Regions from separate parts of the Halioglobus sp. HI00S01 genome, predicted to be linked through region 2. Evidence: predicted binding sites of a transcription regulator. Region 2 holds the regulator's gene; the other holds the start of a gene.
What was found. The regulator FliA, encoded in region 2, starts transcription of late flagellar genes. The targets are predictions, from matches to a motif close to TAAAGTTATNNNNNNNNCGGCCGATANCC.
Positions count from the first base shown of each region.

Region 1: the regulator FliA is predicted to act here: its motif matches at 2,758-2,786, upstream of A3709_RS00735 (DUF3336 domain-containing protein).

Region 1 covers NZ_LWEE01000001.1:157,370-161,910, reverse strand. Annotated here, with positions in the region: gene A3709_RS00745 (efflux RND transporter permease subunit) at 1-1,547, opposite strand, end outside; gene A3709_RS00740 (efflux RND transporter periplasmic adaptor subunit) at 1,544-2,617, opposite strand; gene A3709_RS00735 (DUF3336 domain-containing protein) at 2,862-4,508, shown strand.
Region 2 covers NZ_LWEE01000265.1:112,122-116,662, reverse strand. Annotated here, with positions in the region: gene A3709_RS18000 (MotA/TolQ/ExbB proton channel family protein) at 1-491, opposite strand, end outside; gene A3709_RS17995 (RNA polymerase sigma factor FliA) at 574-1,287, opposite strand; gene A3709_RS17990 (hypothetical protein) at 1,415-1,849, opposite strand; gene flhF (flagellar biosynthesis protein FlhF) at 1,891-4,038, opposite strand; gene flhA (flagellar biosynthesis protein FlhA) at 4,035-4,541, opposite strand, start outside.

The DNA.
Region 1 (4,541 bases), on a different contig from region 2:
TCCAGGATGCCGCGATAGGCTGCGACCAATTGCTCAAAACGGTGGTCCAGCCAGTCTGCAAAACGTCCCTGGTGCTCGGCGTCCTTGAGCACCCGCGAGCTCATCATGGGACTGAGAGTGAGTGCCACTACACCGGAAATAACAACTGCTCCGGCAAGCGTCAGTGCGAATTCACTGAACAAGGCGCCTGTGAGTCCGCCAATAAAGCTGATGGGGGCGTATACGGCTACCAGTGTGAGCGTCATCGCCACGACCGGCAGGGCAACCTCGCGCGCCCCCAGCAGTGCCGCATTGTAGGGGGTGGCACCTTCCTCGATATGTCGGTGCACGTTCTCCACCACCACAATCGCATCGTCCACGACGAGGCCGATGGCAATCACCATGGCCAGGAGTGTGAGCAGGTTGAGGGAGAAGCCCATGGTCCAGATCAGGAACACCACGCCGATCAGCGACAGTGGTATGGCTACCAGGGGAATGAGCACGACCCTGAAAGAACCCAGGAACAGGTAGATCACCAGAATGACAATGAGCACCGCCTCGATCAGCGTTGCGATAACCTCTGACAGTGCTTCGTCGATGACAACCGAGCCGTCCCAGTCGAGCAACATTTCCATGTCTGCTGGTAGCATCGCCTCGATCAGTGGCAGCGTGTCGTGGATCGCCCGCGAGACTTCCAGTGGATTGGCATCGGGCGCGGGTGTAATGGACATGAATACCGCGTCACGACCGCTGGATAGCGATTTAAACTGGCGCGACTCGGCATCCATTTCCACGTCGGCCACGTCACCCAGACGAATGCGCTCGTCGTCGACCTGGCGCACCACCAGATTGGCAAAATCATCCGGTGATTGCAGGTCGGTGCGGGCATCTACGGTTACCCGCACCAGCTGGCCCTCGGTGGCCCCTGCAGCGGAAATGAAATTGTCGCGCCGAATAGTGTTGTTGATGTCTTCCGCTGTCACACCGAGAGCGGCCATGCGCACAGGGTCTAGCCAGACGCGCATGGCGAGGCGCCGGGAGAAGATGCCAGCCTGGCCAACGCCGGGCAGTGTTGCCAGTTCCGGTTGGACATTGCGAGACAGGAAATCCGTCACCTGGTATGCGGTCATCTGCTCGCTGTAAAAGCCGATGTAAATCATTGCTTCGGCGCCTGATGCATTGGAGATTACCGGATCTTCGATCTCCCGTGGCAGGTCACCCCGGGCTTCGTTCACCTTGGCGATGACCTCATTGAGCACGTCGGTACTATTCTCACCCAGGCGTACATGGACGGTAATCGAAGACACGCCTGGCTGGCTATCAGACACCATGTACTCGATGCCCTTGGCACCGGCGATCTTGATCTGCAATGGGTTGGTGACGAACCCCTGCACGGTGCGCGCGCTGGCGCCCGGGTAGTAGGTTTCGATATAGATAACGCTGCGCTCAAGCTCGGGAAATTCACGGACACCGACCTTTGACAGGGAGGCACCCCCGAGCAGCAGCAACAGGCTGCTGACGACAATGGCCAGGACCGGGCGTTGGATAAAGCGATCGGTAAACCTCATTGGGTGAAGTCCGCCGGATTTTCTTCCAGCACAATCCGGGCGCCGCGATACAGCTTGTTCTGGCCGACGCTGACAATACGCTCGCCGGACTCCACCCCGCTGCGAATCTCAATTCGACCATCTCGCACTTCACCGGAGCGTATTACCCGGGGCATGACGAGCAAGCCTTCGCCGTCGTCAGTGACCACGTAAACGGTATCGCCCTGGGCAGAGTAGGTGACGGCAGTCTCGGGCAGGGTGACCACGTCGCGTGCCTGATCGAGGTCTATATCCAGTTGCGCGAACATGCCGGGCAGCAGTCCCTCGCTGTCACTGAGCAGGGCCCGCAGCGCGAGGTTGCGGGTGCCGGTGTCAACGGCGGCGTCGACGGCTTGCAGCGTTGCCGCAAAGGTCTGCTCTGAGGAAGCTGTGCGCAAGGCAATGTCGAGGCCGGCGCGAAGTTCGGGGTAGTGGCGGGCCGGGACCGAAAAGTCCACTTCCAGTTGGGCTAAGTCCTGCAGCGTCGTAATCGATGTGCCGGAATCGATATAGTCGCCGGCCTTGACCTCGATAATGCCGACGCGGCCGGCAAAGGGAGCCACGATGCGTTTGTTGTCCAGCTGTGCTTCGATCTCGGCAATGCTCGCCACCGCTGCATCCAGATCTGCTCGGGAGCGATCGTACTGGCTCTGGGGAATAGATTTCTGCTTGATCAGACTTTCATCGCGCTCATACAACTGTCGCGCCAGTACCAGGTTGGCTTCTGCCCGGCGCTTGCTGGCTTGCTCCAGGCTGTCGTTGAGGGTGAGCAGCAGTTGGCCTGCCTCTACCTCCTGTCCGGAGGCCACGCTGATGTTGGTCACTTCACCGCTGGCTTCCGCAGCGAGGTTAGCACCATTGACCGCGCGAATAGTGCCTACCGCCTGTAGCACCGAGGGCCAGGTTTCCATTCTTGCGGTCGCTGCTGCGACCGTAACCGGCGGAGGACTGAAGTCAGTGTTCGCCAGAACGCTGAACTTGTTATAGAGGTAGCCTGAAATACCACCAAAAATCACCAGCAGAATGAGCGAAACGTACAGATAGGCGCGCAAATTGGACCTCGGTTTGTATTTCGGTTTGTAAGTATCTGTATTTTAGGTGCTTTTCAACTGTTTACGCAGTCTTGACCAACTAGTCACTAATGTGGACAAAGATGGTACGCGATCCTGCGGGTAATTGGATTGATTGTGGTCAAATCTCGACCGGGTGCGACCGATAAAACGGGTATGCCCGGCGCAGCGAATGTTTTATGCTTGGGCTCTCCACGTGGTTTCAAAACGCAATAGAGGTATCCCGGTGCGCAAATCCCGCAAGCTGAAAAAGCTCGAGAAGCGAATGTATAAGGCTGACAGCTACGAGCAGTGGCGCGAGGCCGCTCTGGAGCACGACGAGATTAGCGGCGCCAAGCGCTGGCGTGAGGTGGACCAGAGCAGTCAGTATGATGCTTCCCAGATTCGCCTGCGTCTGGACCGGTTGCGCACACTGCGTGCCCGCCACGATTACCACGGTCTGCTTTACACCCTGAACGAAGGTATCCACGGCAATATGGGTGGCATGGGACGTGCCAGTTTATACCGGCGGGCCAATTTCGGTACCAAGCGCCTGATTGAGCAGTACATTGACGAAATCGACGAGTGCCTGCGACTGTTAGCGGAGCTGCCCGCTGACGTGATCGATGTACAGGAAAAACTGGATTTCTTCTATCGCGCGAACATCTGCTTCGGCCGTTCCGCACTCATGCTCTCAGGTGGCGGGATACTCGGCTTTTACCATCTGGGCGTCGTCAAAACTCTCAAGGAGCAAAACCTGCTGCCAAGGGTCATTTCCGGCTCCAGTGCCGGTTCAATCATGGCCGGTGTCGTGGGAACCCATTCTGACACCGAGCTCGAACACTTTTTTGAGCCCGCCAATGTGCACTTCGAGGCGGAGAGCGAGGCCAGTGCCTTTACCCGTATGTTCTTCGGCGCCAACCCGCAGATTGATGCCGGTGATCTCGAGCGGCTGATCGCGCGCATGGTCCCTGATATGACGTTTCAGGAGGCCTATGAAAAGACAGGTCGTCAGATCAGCATCACTGTGGCGCCCGCTGAGCCGCATCAACGCTCGCGCCTGCTCAACGCCATTACCTCGCCGAACGTGCTGATTCGCTCCGCCGTCATGGCCTCGTGCGCTGTGCCCGGCGTCTTTCCTCCGGTAACCCTGATGGCCAAGAACATGCACGGGGAAGCGCAGACCTATCTGCCCACTCGCAAGTGGGTGGACGGCTCTATTGCCGACGACCTGCCGGCCAAACGCCTGTCGCGCCTCTACAGCACCAACCACTATATCGTCAGCATGGTGAACCCCATCGCTACGCCGTTCCTCGATGCGGATCAGGACCGCAGTCCCCTGACCCGGGCCCTCGGTTCGCTCGGTGTCGGTGTCGGCCGGGAATTACTTAATTTCTATCGCGGCATTGCCCAGAAGCAGGGCGACAACTGGCCCCGGTTCAACTGGATGCTTAATACCGTCCACGCCTTAATGGACCAGGACTACAGCGGGGATATTAATATTGTCCCCAGCTTCAAGTGGTACAACCCTACCAAACTGCTGGCGCATATCTCTGAAAATGATCTGATTGAATTGATGGAAGGCGGGGAGCACTCAGCCTATCCCCAGGTGGAACAGATTCGTCTGTGCACCCGCATCAGCCGCACGATGGAAGAAATACTGGTGCGCTTTGAATCCGGCGATCTGCGCCCGGATACGGTCGAGGCGAACCGCCCACGGGCATCGCGTCGCCGGCCGCCACCCACCCGTACCGATCGCGAGGCCTTGCGTGAGAAGCGGGCCACGGTAGAGCCTGCTACATCCAAGAAAAAACGCGCCGCGGCCAAAAAGAAACCGGCAACCAGGCGCAGGCCGCCGGCAAAAAAGCCTGAGGCGCCCGCTGAAGCAGCCTGACACTGCTATAGTAGGGTGACAGGCAACCACGAG
Region 2 (4,541 bases):
TGCACAAGCCCAATCAGCGTGCCAATCATACCCATCGCCGGCGCAACGTCCGCCGCCGCATAAAATACTTCGGCGCCCCAGGAATGGCGATCCGCCGTCTGCTGCGACAACTTGCTCATACGCGCCTCGACAGATGCGCGGTCCATACCGTCAACCAGCATCACCACCGCATCCGCCAGGTACGGGTCGTCTATCTCTAGCCGCTCGAGTGCCAGCATGCCTTCCTTGCGCGATAATTTGGACATCTCTACGAGTGTATCGACCTGCTCCTGGGGAGGCACGAGGCGATATTTGAAGGCGCGGGAAGCCACACTGAAAGCATTGAGACAATCGTGCAGGGAAAATTTCATCATAACGACGAACAGGGTTCCCACCAGAACAATCAGTAATGCCGGCAAGTTGATGAACGTGGCTGCTGAGCCACCGAGCCCAATAGCCAATGCAACTACTATAACTGCACCCACCATCCCAATAAGCGTCGCCGAATCCATTTGCCTTCGCCACCACAATTAAACAATTCACCTAAGCAAATGATCGGCCCGCAAATCCAATACTTGAGCCTGGGGGTTAGGCTCAGTTCATCTCCATAGTTCGTCCCAGCCTTGAACGGATACGGGCCACGGCCTGACTATGCAACTGACATACTCTGGATTCACTTACGCCCATCAGCGAGCCAATTTCTTTCAAATTAAGGTCTTCCTGATAATAAAGCGCCAGCAGAAGTCGCTCGCGCTCAGGGACAGCCTCGACGGCCTCTACCAAATGTTCATGTTGTTCCTCATAGAGGGCGTCCAAATAAGGTGTGCCATCTTCATCAGCGTCGTCGCCCGGCTCCCACCCCTGTTCAGCCAACTGCGCCAGCGGCAGAATAAGGCCGTTATTGGTATCGGCCAGAAGATGCAGGTAGTCCTCCAGATCAATTCCCATGGCGGCTGCAATATCAGATTCCGAAGGCGGATGCCCCAAGGATTGCTCCAGCCGCGACACCACGGCTTCCATTTCCCGGGCGCGACGACGAACGCTGCGCGGCAACCAGTCACGCGAGCGCAACTCGTCCACCATAGCACCGCGTATACGGGCACTAGCATAGGCCTGAAATGGGGTGCCATTGTTCTCATCAAAACGCTGCATCGCTTCGAGCAAACCGAGATACCCCGCCTGAACCAGGTCATCCAACTCTATGCTGGCCGGCAACCGCACCCTGAGGCTCAGTGCGTGACGGCGTACAATCGGAATATATTCCTCGGCCAAGTCACGCTGCTCAAGCTGTCCGTTTGCCGTATACATCGTTTCTTCCATCCCTGACAGCCGCGTTGAGCGCCATCGTTTCATTGTCTTTACGTCAGGGATTCTAAAGCGTGTCGATTTTTCGAAAGCCGGGAATACGGCGTGCAATGTGAATCAATTCCCCGGTTCAGCCATTCAATAAACACAGACTAATGTCGCATCGCCCGGCAGCAACGGCAACCAGGTTGTCGAGTAGACCTTTGTGCGGCAGACCTGTGTCGTGCAGCGCCAGAACGCGCTCTGGACCACCGTTGCCGGCTATCCACTTTAGATGGGAGTATGCTTTCTGGAAAGCATGGATATCAGAGTCTATCCACAGGGCCCAGCGAGGACATCGAAGCACTTCGGGACCGGCGATCAAATCATCGTCGGTGGCATCGATAATCTGCCACCCACCCGCAGGATCAAGCCACTCATAGCCAGCGCGCGACCATTCCGCCATGCGCCGCCCCACATAGTCGGATTCATCGGGGGCGCCCACAACCACAAGGGTCTTACCGGCATTATCGCCGCACACTTGACCGTCACCCGCCTGGTCGCGAGCCTGCCGAGCGCGTGTCATTGCCCAGTCCCTTAGACTTGCTGCTTGATCGCTCATCGCTGTTAATTCGTGTTTGCCGGGACCAACAACTCCCGCGCTATCATGAGAAAAGTAAGGGATTCCAGAAGAGTATCGGCGCTGCGCGCGTCAACTTGACCCTGCATTGCTGCCAGTTCGGCCCTTAAATCATAGTCATCCAGATGGTCGCTATGCTGGACACGCAGCGCGGCCGCAGCCAAACCCTGTGCGACAAATCTGCGCAGGCCTTCACAGCACTGGAAGCCAGGCACCTGGGTCAGTTGACGGTAGCTGAAGCTTGCCAAATCACTAAAGCGCTCCAGGCCGATAAGCGCGGGGATCACGGTCTCATCTTCCATACATTCGGAGCTTATCCAGTATTTCGAGTAAAGGGCTTCACCCGAGGCGTCAGCCCTGACGGTTACCAGCCAGAGTCGTGCATTGAGTTGGGCTACCTTGCGCATACTCGGCCCAGCCAGCCGGACCGGTATCTGCCGCAACTCCATCGTGGTGTCATGCCCCTCAAAGTGCAGCGGCTCACGGGCATGCAGTTCAGCTACCGAGACCAATTCTCGTACAGCCGCAACCTCGTCATTCGTCCACAGCTGGGTATCGGGCGAAGCCTGTGAAAGCCAACAGCTCTCATAAAGACCGATGACCGTGTCAATATCTGGCAACTCGGGAAATATTTGCAGCACTGAACTAAATCGCGCCTGCAACCATATCATGCTGTGCTCGCCCAGCGTCCCGCAATCTGCAATAACTGGCCGCAGGCTGTCATCCAGCAACAGACTGTGGCCAGGGACATCGGCTCCATCGCACTGCAAATCACCCTCCGCGCCCCAAAGCACCGCTGGACGACACAACGCTGTTAGCTGCGTCCGCGTCGTCAGTTCCTCAAACCTGGCTTGTTGCCAGGCTGGGTTCAGTAGTGAAATATCCCAGGCAGCCTCAAGCAGCGGGAAACCGGGTACAGCATCTCGGAGTTTATCCAGGCATAACTTGACTTTTCGGCCACGCTGAAACAGCTCTCTAGACCAACCCGAGGGCGGCAGCGGCACTTGGTAATGGCGCGAAGCCTGCTGTGAAAACGCGCGATCCAACGCCATATCTAGCAGTGCAGACATGTCAGGCTCATCGAGATCTTCAGGCACCCGCTGGCCGGCGGTCGTGTATAGCGGCAGCAGTCCAAAACGAATTACAGCATCCACTAGCAGCCCCGGGCTACACGCCTCATCAAGTTTTGTCAGAATACAGCGGTTGATGGAGCTACCGGCCGCCAGCGCACTGCGTTGATATGCTTCTACTACTTCCTCAAGTGTCAAAGGATGGCAATTGCCACAGAGCAGTAGTGCAAATTCCAGAGCACTGGACGCAGAGGTTAGCTCGCTGAACTGCTGCATAATCCGAGCATCACGCTGACTGAGGCCTGAGGTATCCACCAGCACAAAGCGCTTATCACGAAGTTCGTGCAGCGCCTGGCGCAGAGCGACTCCGTCTGCGACTGAACAAAAACTCACATCAAGCAATTGGGCGTATTCACGCAAGTGATCCTGCGCACCAACGCGGAAAGCATCCGCACTGATTAGGCCCACTTCTTCACTACCATGACTCATGACATAGCGAGCCGCTATTTTGGCGATGGTCGTTGTTTTTCCAGATCCGGTCGGGCCTACCAGAACGAGAATGCCACTGTCCTTGCCTTTACGCTCGAAAGTGTCGTCGTGTGGCAACTGCGCTCTCAACTGCTGTCGCAGCCAATCCCGCATGGGCTCTTCTTCCCAGTTCAGCTCTTGCAATTTCACGGGGAAGCGCAACATCAGGTCACTCTGGAGATCTTCACTAAGGCCCATATCTCTAATTAGCGACTGTAATCTGGCCGCGTTACTGGTTCCCGGTTGCAGCAGCCTGGTTGAGCTGGCAATCATGCCCTTCAAATCGCGAACCTCTGACAACAGCTGAAAATTTCTATCCTCTGCACACTCACCCGTTGTGGCAGCGACACCAGGCGCAGGCGCCGCTAAAACAATGTCACCCTGCGACGGCACCATATCGCCCTCTCTCGCCGCAACAATCTCCACTCCGTGTTCAGTCTCGCGATTGGTCATAATCAAGGCGGCGTCTCCGAAAGCGGATTTCACTTTGCGCAGTGCATCGCGATGACTATTACCTGTAAAGCGACGTACGTTCATGAATTACCTCCTAACCAGTTAGTGATTCGAATCGTCTTATCAATGGGAATTTCGGTATCAGACATCACGGCTATACCGGGAATGCGGTTCTGGAGTAAGCTGTTCAACATTCGCCGCAAGACCTGACGAACGACTACCACGGGGGCGCCCCCCTGCTCTTCCTGTGCATGTAACGCTTGTCCGGCCAGGGTAATAATCGTTTCTCCCAGACCAGGATCCAAGGCGCCACTTTCGGTGGCCTGCATCAGTAAGTCTTCGAGTTGCTGATCGAGCCCTATCACCTGTAACTCGGTCTGGGCACCAAACCACCGCTGGGTAATCGTTCGACCCAGCGCCACTCGGACTTTTTCCAGAACAGTCACCAGGTCTTCATTCGCCACATCCCCATCAGCGAGCGCCTCAAGAATGCCCCTGATATCTCTAATCGGAACCTGATCGCGAAGCAGCTCCTGGAGTACACGCTGGAATTGAGCGACTGACAATCGCTTGTCTACGACGTCACT